DNA from 3 places in the Streptomyces sp. NPDC050388 genome. Region 2 is predicted to be linked to each of the others. Evidence: riboswitches for the same ligand, from Rfam matches in the RefSeq annotation. Region 2 holds a riboswitch; each other region holds the start of a gene.
What was found. A riboswitch is a leader RNA that binds a small molecule or an ion and turns the genes downstream of it on or off. The one in region 2 is predicted to bind glycine.

Region 1 (4,518 bases), on a different contig from region 2:
TAGTGCGGTTCGAGGCGCTTGGCGATGTAGTTGGCGCTGAGCACCGCCACCTGGGTGGCCCGCTTGAGCCCCTCGCCGCCCATGAGCCGGACGTACGCCCACGAGATGGGCAGGATGCCCGCGGAGCCCCACGGGGCAGCCGAGACCGGACCGATCCCCGTCTCCGGCCCGGCCCCGGGCTGGAGCGGGTGGTTCGGCAGGTACGACGCCAGGTGCGACCGCACCCCGACCGGGCCGACGCCGGGACCGCCGCCACCGTGCGGGATGCAGAAGGTCTTGTGCAGGTTCAGGTGCGAGACGTCGCCGCCGAAGTGCCCGGGCTTGGCCAGCCCGACCAGCGCGTTGAGGTTCGCGCCGTCCACGTACACCTGGCCGCCGGCCTCGTGCACCGCCGCGCAGATCTCGGCGACGTGCTCCTCGAACACACCGTGCGTCGACGGGTAGGTGATCATCAGCACCGACAGCTCGTCGCGGTACTGCTCGATCTTCGCCCGCAGGTCGTCGATGTCGACCTCGCCGTCCTCGGCGGTCTTCACGACGACGACCTTCATCCCGGCCATGACGGCGCTGGCCGCGTTGGTGCCGTGCGCGGAGGACGGGATGAGGCAGACGGTGCGCTGCTCGTCGCCGTTGGCCCGGTGGTAGCCGCGCACGGCGAGCAGCCCGGCCAGTTCGCCCTGGGAACCCGCGTTGGGCTGGAGGCTCACCTTGTCGTAGCCGGTGACCTCGGCGAGACGCTCCTCCAGTTCGTGGATGAGCGTGAGGTAGCCCTGGGCCTGCTCGGCCGGCGCGAAGGGGTGCAGCTGCCCGAACTCGGGCCAGGTGATCGGCTCCATCTCCGTGGTCGCGTTGAGCTTCATGGTGCAGGAGCCCAGCGGAATCATCCCGCGGTCCAGCGCGTAGTCACGGTCGGCGAGCCGCCGCAGGTAGCGCAGCATCGCGGTCTCGGAGCGGTGCTGGTGGAAGACGGGGTGCGTCAGGTACTCGTCGGTGCGCAGCAGGGCGTCCGGCAGGGTGTCGGGCGCTGCCGCGTCCAGGCTCTCGACGTCGGCCTCGACCCCGAAGGCGTTCCACACGGCGGCGAGCCGGGCCCGTGTGGTGGTCTCGTCGCAGGCGATCGAGACGTGGTCGGCGTCGACGAGGAGCAGGTTGACGCCGTTGTCCCGCGCGGCGGCGACGACCTCGGCACCCCGGCCCGGGACCCGCACGGTCAGCGTGTCGAAGTAGGAGCTGTGGACGATCTCCACGCCGCCGGCCCGGAGCCCTTCGGCGAGGACGGTCGCGTAACGGTGGGTGCGCCACGCGATGGTCCGCAGTCCTTCGGGACCGTGGTAGACGGCGTACATCCCGGCCATCACGGCGAGCAGCACCTGAGCGGTACAGATGTTGCTGGTGGCCTTCTCACGGCGGATGTGCTGCTCACGGGTCTGGAGCGCGAGCCGGTAGGCCTGGTGGCCGTCCGCGTCGACGGAGACACCGACGAGCCGTCCGGGCAGGCTGCGCGCCATCTTCTCGTGCACGGCCATGTATCCGGCGTGCGGCCCGCCGAAGCCCATGGGCACACCGAAGCGCTGTGTCGTGCCAACCGCGATGTCCGCGCCGAGTTCGCCGGGCGACGTCAGCAGCGTGAGGGCGAGCAGATCGGCGGCGACGGTGACCAGCGCGCCCAACTCGTGCGCCCGGTCGATCACCGGCTTGATGTCGCGTACGGCTCCGGAGGCGCCCGGGTACTGGATCAGCACGCCGTTGATCCCGCGCTCGGCGATCTCGGCGGGGATGCCCTCGCTCAGGTCGGCGACGACGACCTCGACACCGGTCGGCTCGGCACGGGTCTCGATCACGGCGATCGTCTGCGGCAGTGCGTCCGCGTCGACCAGGAACAGACCGTTCTTGTTCTTGCCCATGCGACGCGACAGCGCCATCGCCTCGGCGGCGGCCGTGCCCTCGTCGAGCAGTGAGGCCCCGGAGGTCGGCAGGCCGGTCAGTTCGGCGACCATGGTCTGGAAGTTCAGCAGTGCCTCGAGCCGCCCCTGCGAGATCTCCGGCTGGTACGGCGTGTAGGCCGTGTACCAGGCGGGGTTCTCCATCACGTTGCGCAGGATGACGGGGGGCGTGAAGGTCCCGTAGTACCCGAGCCCGATCATGGAGCCGAGCACCTCGTTGCGGTCGGCCAGCGACCGGAGCTCGGCCAGTACCTCGGGCTCGGTCCGGGCGCCCGGCAGGTCGAGCGCGTCGGCGTTCTTGATCACATCCGGGACCGCCGCAGCCGTCAGCTCGTCGAGCGAGCCGTAGCCGACCTGCGCGAGCATTTTGGCGCGGGCCTCGTGGTCGGGGCCGATGTGGCGCTGCTCGAAGGGCGTTCCCTGTTCGAGCTCGGAGAGGGGAATGCGGTGGGCGGTCATTGCGGAGGCCTCCTGGTCTGACGACCTTCGAGGGGCACCATGGCGGGTGCCCGGACGGCCTCCCCCTCTGTCATCTCAACCTGAGAGCTTCACCGGACCGCCGCAGGGCGCCCGGCTTTCACCGTCGGTGAGAGCGGGAGCCGTCGACACCCGCCCTGCTTTCCAGAGTGACCTCGTCCATGCGGTACGTGGGCCTGAGAGTTTCCGGGGAGGATTTGCTCCTTCGGCGCCCTCCGGTGGTGTCCGGAGGACTCTCCCGCACGGGGTCAGCAGCCGCTGTCAGCGTACCAGCGAGGGCAACCCCCGGTCCTTCGAGTGGCCGCCGGACCAATTGTGCCGTTTCGTAGTGCTGACGAGTGATTGCGGATTGCGACCAGTGGAGGGCCCGTGCAGACCGACATCGATCCGCGCAACCTGATCGGCCGCAAGGCGTTCGACCGCAACGGAACCCGGATCGGCACCATCGACGAGGTCTATCTCGACGACGCCACCGGCGTACCCGAGTGGGCGGCGATACGCACCGGCTTGTTCAGCAGGGACGCCTTCGTCCCCCTGGAGCCGAGCGAGCTGATCGACGGCAGCCTCCACATACCCTTCGAACGCGCCCTGATCAAGGACGCTCCCGACTTCGGCGTGGGCCGCCACCTCTCCCCGGAGCAGGAGCTCCAGCTCTACCACCACTACGGTCTGGACGTCTCCGCGCCTCCCCCGCTTCCGGACCGCGACTTCGGCAAGCTCGCCGACCGCGACGACCGCCCGGCCTGACGGCCCCCGGAGCCGGGAGCACGAAGCCCACTCACGCCTGCGAGGGCCCCGGGCCCACGACACCGGGACTCGCCCCCGAGCCGTCGCCCGTCTCCGCGCCGTCCCGCGGTCTCTCGCCCTCCCCGGGGCTTGGATCCACCAGTGGCAGCGGATCCGCCGGTTGCAGGGCCGGGTCGTCGGTGCGGAAGGTCTTCACCCGTCCCACCGCCGAGTCGGGCGTCTCGAACCGGACCGTGACCCGGCCCAGGCCGCTGCCCTGCACCCACCCGTGCCCGTACTCGGTGTGCCGTACGTCGTGCCCGGCCGGCCAGCGCCGCTCCGTGCTCGTCTGCTGTTCTTCCCCCATGGGTGCGGTCACCCGGTCCTCCTCGCCCGGCGACTCCTCCGCCCGGTCCCCCGCCGCCTGTGCGAACAAGTCCTCCTGGGTGTAGTCCGCGAGTCCGCTGACCCCCACGCCCAGCAGCCGTACTCCGCCTGTCGTGTCGACCGATTCCAGCAGCCGTGCCGCCGCCTCGCGCACCACCGCCGGATCGTCCGTGGGCCCCCGCAGCGTCTCGGACCGGGTGAGCGTCGAGAAGTCGTAGCGCCGCACCTTCAGCACGATGGTCCGTCCCGCCAGCCCCGCTCCCCGCAGCCTGCGCACACAGCGATCGGCGAGCCGCCGCACCTCCGTACCGACCCGCACCCGGTCGTGAATATCCACGTCATACGTGTCCTCGACCGACACCGACTTCGTCTCCCGCTCGGCCACCACGGGCCGTTCGTCCCGCGCCAGGGCCATGGCGTACAGCGCGTGCCCGTGTGCCTTGCCGAGCAACCGCACCAGCTCGTCCTCCCCGGCCTCGGCGAGCTCGCCGACCGTGTGGATCCCGGCCCTGCGCAGGTGGTCACCGGTGGCGGGCCCCACTCCCGGCAGCGTCCGGACCGGGAGCGGCGCCAGCAGGGCCCGCTCCCTTCCCGGCTCGATGAGCACCAGCCCGTCGGGCTTCGCCTGCTCCGAGGCGATCTTCGCCAGCATCTTGGAGGCGGCGAGCCCGACGGATCCGGTGAGCCCGGTGACCTCCCGTATGTCCGCGCGCAGTTTCGCCCCGGCCAACCGGGCCGACCGCTCGTCCCAGGCCGCCCCGCCGGCCTCCAGGTCCACGAACGCCTCGTCCAGGCTCAATGGCTCCACCAGCGGCGACAGCGCCCGCAGCAGCCCCATCACCTGGTTGCTGATCGACCGGTAGAACGCGAAGCGCGGCACGAGATACGCCGCGTTCGGCGCGAGCCGCCGCGCCTGCGCCATGGGCAGCGCGGAACGCACGCCGAAGGTCCGGGCCTCGTACGAGGCGGTGGCGACCACTCCGCG
Region 2 (4,518 bases):
AAGCACTAGGCCGACCAGGCAACGGCCGAACCGGTGAACCTGAAACCCCGCAAACCCACCATGACCAGCTAGTCAGCCCCTCCCGCACAGCGAAGGAGGCTCACCCCTTGCCGGGCGTCTTTCGGGACAGCGAACGCCAGGTCGGTCAGCTCTTGGGCACGACCTGCACGTCGATGTCGACCCGGATGGTGGGGCCGACGGCGGCGATACCCCTCGCCAGCATCGTCTGCCAGCTCACCTGGAAGTCGTCGCGGTGCAGTTCGGTGGTGACCCGGCAAGCCGCCCGGGCCTCGCCCTGCATGCCGTTGCCGAGTCCGAGGTATTCCATGTCCAGCGTGACCGTACGCGCCACTCCGCGCAGCCACAGCTCACCGATGACGTCCCACCGGTTGCCGCCCCGGGGCACGAACTGGTCGCTGTAGAACTCGATGGTCGGGAATTGCGCCACGTCCAGGAAGTCCGCCGACCGCAGATGGTCGTCGCGCATCCGCACATTGGTGTCGATGGTCGCCGCGTCGATCACCACGTGCATCGCCGTCTGCGTCGCGTCGTCGGCGATCCGCACCACTCCCGCGAAGGAGTTGAACCGGCCGTGCACCCGGGCCACCCCGATGTGCCGCGCGGTGCAGGCGATCGAGGAGTGCGCCAGGTCGATCTCCCAGTCGCCCGGCGCGGGCATCTCCAGTGGCTGTGCCGCCCGCAGGGTCACATCGCCGAGCGAGGCGAGGGAGTCCTCGGTGACCGTGCACGGCGCCCGGTACGGCAGGTACCCCTCGGCGAACACCGCGAGCCGGTACTCTCCCGCCGGAATCGTGGCCACGAACGAACCGAAGGGATCCGTCCCGCCCTCGACCAGTGTGCGTCCCACGGTGTCGCTGACCGCCCATCGGGCATTCGACACCGGCTCGTTGGCCGGGCTGAGGACCCGGCAGCTCAGCACCCCGGCGTTCGAGGGGGTCTGCACAGCTGCCAGCGGGCCCGCCTGACGCTGTTTTGTTCGACCTGCCAACCAGCGGCCCATCATGTGCGACACCCTCTGCGTAACGTCAAGAACACCGATCGCCGGACGCACATTCGATCACCCCGAGGCTTTGGATGCAATAGGCAATTACCTTGAGCCCTTTTCAGCCTGATTGCGCGGTCGGGGTGTTGGCGGGAGATGGTTGCACGGGGCAACGAAACTCCTGGTAGACGGGTTCTCGACCAAGATCGCCCATGCCCGTCAGGAGTTTCGTGTGCTTTCCCCCCGTCGTCGATTGATCTGTCCAGCCACACCCTTCGATACCTGACGGGGCAATTCCGCGCTCGGCGGCGGGAGATCGGGACGCGGTGACGACGCCTGCCGGCCGGGCGTCGGGCCCCGCGCGCCCTGGCCCACCTGCGGTGCGGCGACACCTACGCCCGGCTCGTCGCCGGTTTCCGCATCGGCACCGCGACCGCGTACCGCTCCCCGCACGAGGCAATCGACGTCCTGGCCACCCTGGACGGGGCGATGAGGACCGTGCGGACAAAGGCGTTCGTGATCCTGGACGGCACCCTGCCGCCGACCGGCCGATCGCTGCCTGCACCCTGAACTGCCCCGGTTTTCGCGGAGTCCGGTGATCTTGCCTCAGGCGGACTGCGAGATGGCTTCCTGGCGCTGGCACCCTCGCGTTCGTACTCGGCAGACGGTACGTGGGCGAGGGCGGAGCGGAGCCGTTCCTCGCGGTACCGGGTGACTTGCCGGAAGATCGCGTGCTTGACCTGGCCGAAGCTGGTCCGGGGCCCTGCATCTCGACCGGTTCGGCCTTGAAGGTGCTGTTCAGGGCCTCGGCCATCACGTTGCCACAACTGTCCGCGACGGAGTCGGCCTACGCGGAGGCGCCGGTCTCAGCGAGCGGGCCGGCAGACCGATTGGATACCTGGTGCCCGGAGTCAACCACAGGAAGCAACGCCTCCGTTCCCGCACTCCCCGTCCGTAACCGGAGTGGGGGTACGCACCGACAGGCGCCTCCCGGCGATCCGCCGGACCGGCAGTGGCTCAAGGCAACTTTCCGGCGTCGTCCTCGAATTCGACGAAACCCCGGAGGCCGGCGTCACCCGCGAGGTCCGGGAGGGGACCGGCATCCCGGCGAAGCCGACGCACGAGGCCGGCCCGGTTCCTGGAGCGGCCCGCACCTGCGGGAAGGTGCACGCGGTCCTGAAACGCCGTCCTACCCGGCAGTAAATGATCAACGTTCACGCAGGTCTTGACCCACTGCCGGTGCGGGCCTAGCCTCACATCGCCGCTCATCCCGCTGCGGGAGAGCACCGGGTCAGCCAGACCCGGGCGCCGAAGGAGCAACACCTCCCCGGAAACTCTCAGGCACCCCTACCGCTCGGGCAGGCACCTCTGAAAAGCAGGCGCTCCTGCGTCTCGCCCACGGTGCAAGCCGCGAACTTTCGCGGCGAAGCTCTCAGGCCCCATGACAGAGGGGGAGGCTCCACTCGGCAGCGCGGGCTCCTGCCCGTGCCCGACTCTTGAGGACCCCCCGATGGCTTTCTCATTACCCCGGCCGCCGGCCGTCCGTCGGTATCCCGACTGAGCTCCGGCTTTCCCACCACGGCCCTCCTGGGCCCACGCCCCTCTGAAGGCATGTTCGGCGTGCCCGGCACCCCTCCGCCGACCGCCCCACCACTCATGCCGGCTCTTTGCGCCCACTCGCTCCCCCATGCGTGTGCGGCCGCCTCCCAGGACACGCCTGTCACGGCCCACACGCACCAAAGATCCACGAGGTTCGCTCATGCATGACAGCAGCAAAGCCGTCCCAACCACCGCCCCGGCGCCCGGGACGGAGCCCGGACCGACGCCCTCCCCCGCGGGCGAGCAGCACCTCTCCCGGCAGTTGTCCAACCGGCACATCCAGCTGATCGCGATCGGCGGCGCCATCGGAACCGGTCTGTTCATGGGGTCGGGCAAGACGATCTCACTGGCCGGCCCTTCAGTGATCTTCGTTTACATGATCATCGGCGCGATGCTGTTCTTCGTGATGCGGGCGATGGGAGAGCTGCTGCTGTCCAACCTGCGCTACAAGTCCTTCGCCGACTTCGCCTCGGACCTTCTCGGGCCGTGGGCCGGCTTCTTCACGGGATGGACCTACTGGTTCTGCTGGATCGTCACCGGCGTCGCCGACGTCATCGCGATCGCCGGGTACGTGTCGTACTGGTGGGGAGGGCTCGCGCTGTGGATCCCGGCACTCGCGGCGGTCGTCCTGCTGATCGTCCTGAACCTGCCCACGGTGAAGGCGTTCGGTGAGACCGAGTTCTGGTTCGCACTGATCAAGATCGTCGCCATCGTGACACTGATCGTCGTCGGATTCGGCATGGTACTGGGCGGCTTCCAGGCCCCCGGGGGTGCCACCGCAAGCTTCTCCAACCTCTGGAACGACGGCGGTTTCTTCCCCACCGGTCCCATGGGGTTCGTCGCGGGATTCCAGATCGCGACCTTCGCCTTCGTCGGCATCGAACTGGTCGGCACCACTGCGGCGGAAACCAAGAACCCGGAACGGAACCTGCCCAAGGCGATCAACTCGATCCCGGTACGCGTGATGCTGTTCTACGTGGTGGCCCTGGTCGCGATCATCTCCGTCACGCCCTGGCGCCAGATCAGCGCGGACCGCAGCCCCTTCGTCGTGATGTTCACGCTGGCCGGCCTCGGCATCGCCGCCTCCGTGATCAACTTCGTGGTGCTGACCTCTGCCGCCTCGTCCGCGAACTCGGGCATCTACTCCACCTCACGGATGGTCTACGGCCTGGCCCAGGAGGGCGACGCGCCGGCACGGTTCGGCCGGCTCACCTCCAGGAAGGTACCGGTCAACGCCCTGCTCCTGTCCGGCCTCTTCCTGCTTCCCGGTGTCGTCATGGTCACCATGGGCGACTCGATCATCGAGGCCTTCACGCTGGTGACCACCATCTCGGCCCTGCTGTTCATGTTCGTCTGGTCGATCATCCTGATCTGCTACCTCGTGTACCGCAAGCGCCGTCCTCACCTGCACGAGGCGTCGACGTTCAAGATGCCCGGCGGCATCATCATGTGCTACGTCGTACTCGCCTTCTTCGCGTTCCTCATCTGGGCACTGACCCAGAAGGAGGACACCCTGCAGGCACTGCTGGTGACCCCGGTGTGGTTCGTCGTCCTCGGCATCGCATGGGCAGTGCTCCGCCGTCGCCGCCCCCACCAGGCCCGGCAGACAGCATCCCCGGCCGGCTCCGTGGAGCAGCCCCTGGACTGAGGCGACCTCACGACGGGGAAGCCACAGAACACCCGCACAACACAACGCCCGGTGACGGCCGGCCGGCGGTTCGACCGCCGCCGGCCACAACAGCCCGGTGGCAGCACGTCCAGTTGCCACCGAGCTGCGCTTCCCGCACCGCCCGGACACCCGCCCCAGCCCCGACGGGACGAAACGTCGGCACACAGGCCGGACCGGTCCGTTACGAGCAGACCGGCCGGTTCTGGTTCGCCCCCTCGGCGGTCCGGTAGATCCTCCACGCCGCGAG
Region 3 (4,518 bases), on a different contig from region 2:
CCGACCGGGTCCTGGGCCACGTCCAGGAGGACCAGGTTGACGGGCCACTTCACCGGCCGACGGCCCAGCGCCCGGCCCAGGGCGTCGCCGGGCAGGACCCGCAGATCGCCCTCCCACTGGGACAGTTCGACCCCGACGAACAGCACCGGGTCCGCGGTCTCTATCTCGGCGAGGCAGCGGCGGGCGGTGCTCACGACACCGGTCGACTCGAACTCCGCGCCCGCGGCGGCAAGGAAGTCCACCGGATCGTCCTGCCAGTCGGGCTCGAACAGCTTGACCCGGCCGCCGCCCGCCGGACCGTCCAGTGGGCCTCGTCCGGCCAGGCACAGTTCGGCCACGGCGGGCGGCGGCAGCGGGACGCCGACCACGCCACCGGGGTTCACCGCGATCCCGGCCTGCGGCGGCAGACCCCGCGCGAACTCCACCGCGGGCGCGACGGTGAACGACATGGGGGTGCCCACGACCTGGCGGAACTGTTCCTCGGAGCTGAAGACCGGGACGTACGCCTGCCCCTCGATCTCCAGGGTGGGCAGGTCCAGCGGGCCGCTGTGCGGACCGCCGCCGTTCGGCAGCGGGACCCAGACGAAGCTCCTGCCCAGCACCTCGATGATCCGGCCGTCCGCCGAGGGGACGCCGAGGGAGGCGGAGAGCACCTCCTCCAACTCGTTGCCGGGCCATCCTCCGTGCGGATGGGGGTGAGTCTGTGCCGGGAAGTCCGCGGAGAAGCCCGCCGGGAAGTCCATCTGCCTACCGCCTGCCTGGAACCACTGCTGTGGCTGAAAAGGCTAACCGCTGCCGCGCCGGGGCCGTCAGCCCGTGCAGCCGTCAGCCCGTGAAGTCGATGCGGCGCAGCGCGTTCGCCGCGTCCCGGTCGATCAGGACCGCCGAGCCGCAGCCCGCGGGCGGGTCGCCGCGCTCCGCGGACCGCAGCACCCGGCCGACGGCGGTGCGGTGCCGCAGGAAGGCGTACCGGGAGACGCCGCGGCCGCGCTCACGCTGCCCGTCCAGCGCCTGCCCCGGGGAGACGTCGAGCAGCAGCAGATGCAGCCCCGCGCCCCGGCGGCGGGCCTCGCGGGCCAGCCAGCGGCGCACCCAGGCGTGGGTACCGCAGTCGTGCACGACGGCCCCCTCGCCGGTGCGCAGGGCGCGGCGCAGCCCGGCGTAGTGGTCGAGGCGGACCAGGGGCCGGTACACCGCGTACGGCAGGAGGCGCGGCATGCGGCGGTCCCAGCGGTCGCGGGTGTCCTGGGAGTCGATACGGGTGCCGCGCACCGCGCGCCGCATCAGTGTGGATTTGCCGCTGCCGGGCAGTCCGGTGACCACGACGAGGTCGCGGGGGCCGAAGACCAGGGCGTGCGGACCGCGGCCGGCGCACCCGCGCAGGTCGCGGACGACGGGCGACGGCCGCGCGCCGCGGGCCTCCCGGGCCGAAGGGGCCTGCTGCTCGGGCGGCGCGACACCCGTGGTGGCGTACGCCGTGGTCCTGTTCACCGTGAGTCCTCCCCTGGGGCAGGCGCCTGAGCACCGTCCCCGCCGAGTGTAAAGAGACGGTAACGGCGGAGCCTCCTCATTCCGTCCGTTTCCCGATACAGACCTGTCACAGCCGTCCGTACAGGCATGAACACCCTGTGCGTACGAAGGAAAGGTCCCCCTGCCGAAGCCTCACGATGCGTGCAATGATGAGCGCGCCAACTGCATACCGGCCGTTTGAATCCGCGCGGGAGAGTCCCTGGCACGTTTCGCCGGGGCGCCGAAGGAGCAAGTCCCTCCCTTGAATCTCTCAGGCACCGTTACCGCGCGGGCCAGGCACATCTGAAAAGCGGGCCGCCGTGCGAGTTTCCGGCGGCTCCACCCAAGGTGCAAGCCGTGACGTCCCCTGCGCGGACGGTCATGGCGAACCTCTCAGGTTCCGATGACAGATGGGGAGGAACGTCCTCACCCTCCCCGTGCTCGGCCCCGGCCGGCGGGGACCCCATCGCCCTGGGAGACCGACCGATGAGCAGTACCGAACTCCGCCGGACAGCGCTCGACGCCCTGCATCGTTCGCTCGGCGCCACGATGACCGACTTCGCCGGCTGGGACATGCCCCTGCGCTACGGCTCCGAGCGCGACGAGCACAACGCCGTGCGCACGAAGGCGGGCCTCTTCGACCTCTCGCACATGGGCGAGATCACCGTCACCGGCCCGCAGGCGGCGCGGTTCCTGGACTACGCCCTGATCGGCAACATCGGGACCGTCAAGCCCGGCCGCGCCCGCTACACCATGATCTGCAGCGAGGACGGCGGCATCCTGGACGACCTGATCGTCTACCGCCTCGGCGAGACCGAGACCCCCGAGTACCTGGTCGTCGCCAACGCCTCCAACGCCCAGGTGGTGCTGGACGCCCTCGTGGAGCGGTCGGCGGGCTTCGACGCCGAGGTCCGCGACGACCGCGACGCGTACGCGCTGATCGCCGTGCAGGGCCCCGAGGCCGCCGGCATCCTCAAGGGCCTCACCGATGCCGACCTGGACGGCCTGAAGTACTACGCCGGTCTGCCCGGCACGGTCGCCGGCGTCCCCGCGCTCATCGCCCGTACCGGCTACACCGGCGAGGACGGCTTCGAGCTGTTCGTCGCGCCGGAGCACGCGGTCGAGGTGTGGCAGGCGCTGACCGGGGCGGGCGAGGCCGTGGGGCTGGTCCCGTGCGGGCTGGCCTGCCGGGACACGCTGCGCCTGGAGGCCGGCATGCCGCTGTACGGCAATGAGCTGAGCGCCTCGCTGACGCCGTTCGACGCCGGGTTCGGCCGGGTCGTGAAGTTCGAGAAGGAGGGCGACTTCGTGGGCCGCGCCGCCCTGGCCGAGGCCGCCGCCCGTGCCGAGCGGACCCCGCCCCGCGCCCTGGTGGGCCTGGTCGCCGAGGGCCGCCGGGTCCCGCGCGCCGGGTACCCGGTGGTGGCCGGCGGCGAGGTGATCGGCGAGGTCACCTCCGGCGCGCCCGCACCGACGCTGGGCAAGCCGATCGCGATGGCGTACGTCGACGTGGCGCACTCGGAGCCGGGTACCCCGGGCGTGGGCGTGGACATCCGTGGCAGCCACGAGCCGTACGAGGTCGTGGCTCTGCCGTTCTACAAGCGGCAGAAGTGACGACGTCGTAGGACGTGGGCCGCGCGTCCGGCCGTACCGGCCGAGGCCGGGCGCGGCGCACCCGCTCACCCGTGCTTCCGCCATCAGCCGGGCCGGTCCCGTGGCCCCCGGGCTCCTTCGCCCCTCTTTCACCCCCTTTCGTCGCCGTCGATCCCGGCGGTCCCTCGCACACAGGAGGATCCAGATCATGAGCAACCCCCAGCAGCTCCGCTACAGCAAGGAACACGAGTGGCTGACGGCCGCCGAGGACGGCGTGTCGGCGATCGGCATCACGGAGCACGCGGCCAACGCGCTCGGCGACATCGTGTTCGTCCAGCTCCCCGAGGTCGGCGACACCGTGACCGCGGGTGAGACCTGCGGCGAGCTGGAATCGACCAAGTCGGTCAGCGACCTGTACTGCCCGGTCACCGGCGAGGTCACCGAGGTCAACGAGGACGTGGTGAACGACCCGTCGCTGGTGAACTCGGCCCCCTTCGAGGGCGGCTGGCTGTTCAAGGTGCGGGTGAGCGACGAGCCGGCCGACCTGCTCTCGGCCGCCGAGTACGACGCCTTCATCCAGGGCTGAGGAGGCCGCACCCCATGTCGCTCCTGAACACCCCGCTGCACGAGCTCGACCCGGCCGTCGCGGCGGCGGTCGACGCCGAGCTGCACCGTCAGCAGTCCACCCTCGAGATGATCGCCTCGGAGAACTTCGCCCCGGTCGCGGTCATGGAGGCCCAGGGCACGGTCCTCACCAACAAGTACGCCGAAGGCTACCCCGGCCGCCGCTACTACGGCGGCTGCGAGCACGTCGACGTGATCGAGCAGATCGCCATCGACCGGGTCAAGGAACTCTTCGGCGCCGAGCACGCGAACGTGCAGCCGCACTCGGGTGCGCAGGCCAACGCCGCCGCGATGTTCGCGCTGCTCAAGCCCGGTGACACGATCATGGGTCTGAACCTCGCGCACGGCGGGCACCTGACCCACGGCATGAAGATCAACTTCTCCGGCAAGCTCTACGACGTGGTCGCGTACCACGTCGGCGACGACGGCCAGGTCGACATGGCCGAGGTCGAGCGGCTGGCCAAGGAGAGCAAGCCGAAGCTGATCGTCGCCGGCTGGTCGGCGTACCCGCGTCAGCTGGACTTCGCCGCGTTCCGCCGGATCGCGGACGAGGTCGGCGCCTACCTCATGGTCGACATGGCGCACTTCGCCGGTCTGGTCGCGGCGGGCCTGCACCCGAACCCGGTCCCGCACGCCCACGTCGTCACCACGACCACGCACAAGACCCTCGGCGGTCCGCGCGGCGGCGTGATCCTCTCCACGGCCGAACTGGCCAAGAAGATCAACTCCGCGGTCTTCCCCGGCCAGCAGGGCGGTCCGCTGGAACACGTGATCGCGGCCAAGGCGGTCGCC

Region 1: it holds a riboswitch for glycine, as region 2 does, so the genes downstream of both, gcvP (aminomethyl-transferring glycine dehydrogenase) here and cycA (D-serine/D-alanine/glycine transporter) in region 2, are expected to answer to the same signal.
Region 3: it holds a riboswitch for glycine, as region 2 does, so the genes downstream of both, gcvT (glycine cleavage system aminomethyltransferase GcvT) here and cycA (D-serine/D-alanine/glycine transporter) in region 2, are expected to answer to the same signal.

What each region holds. Positions count from the first base shown of each region.
Region 1 is NZ_JBFAKH010000089.1:14,357-18,874, forward strand. Features, by position in the region: gene gcvP (aminomethyl-transferring glycine dehydrogenase) at 1-2,402, opposite strand, end outside; glycine riboswitch at 2,575-2,671, opposite strand; gene AB0I73_RS33845 (PRC-barrel domain-containing protein) at 2,790-3,167, shown strand; gene AB0I73_RS33850 (DNA polymerase IV) at 3,199-4,518, opposite strand, start outside.
Region 2 is NZ_JBFAKH010000043.1:19,954-24,471, forward strand. Features, by position in the region: gene AB0I73_RS24000 (IS3 family transposase) at 1-37, shown strand, start outside; gene AB0I73_RS24005 (YceI family protein) at 146-1,024, opposite strand; partial or broken gene AB0I73_RS24010 (IS5/IS1182 family transposase) at 1,256-1,546, shown strand; glycine riboswitch at 2,270-2,366, shown strand; glycine riboswitch at 2,367-2,458, shown strand; gene cycA (D-serine/D-alanine/glycine transporter) at 2,763-4,250, shown strand.
Region 3 is NZ_JBFAKH010000032.1:27,094-31,611, reverse strand. Features, by position in the region: gene AB0I73_RS19945 (enhanced serine sensitivity protein SseB) at 1-743, opposite strand, end outside; gene AB0I73_RS19940 (AAA family ATPase) at 826-1,491, opposite strand; glycine riboswitch at 1,709-1,806, shown strand; gene gcvT (glycine cleavage system aminomethyltransferase GcvT) at 1,996-3,123, shown strand; gene gcvH (glycine cleavage system protein GcvH) at 3,311-3,688, shown strand; gene glyA (serine hydroxymethyltransferase) at 3,703-4,518, shown strand, end outside.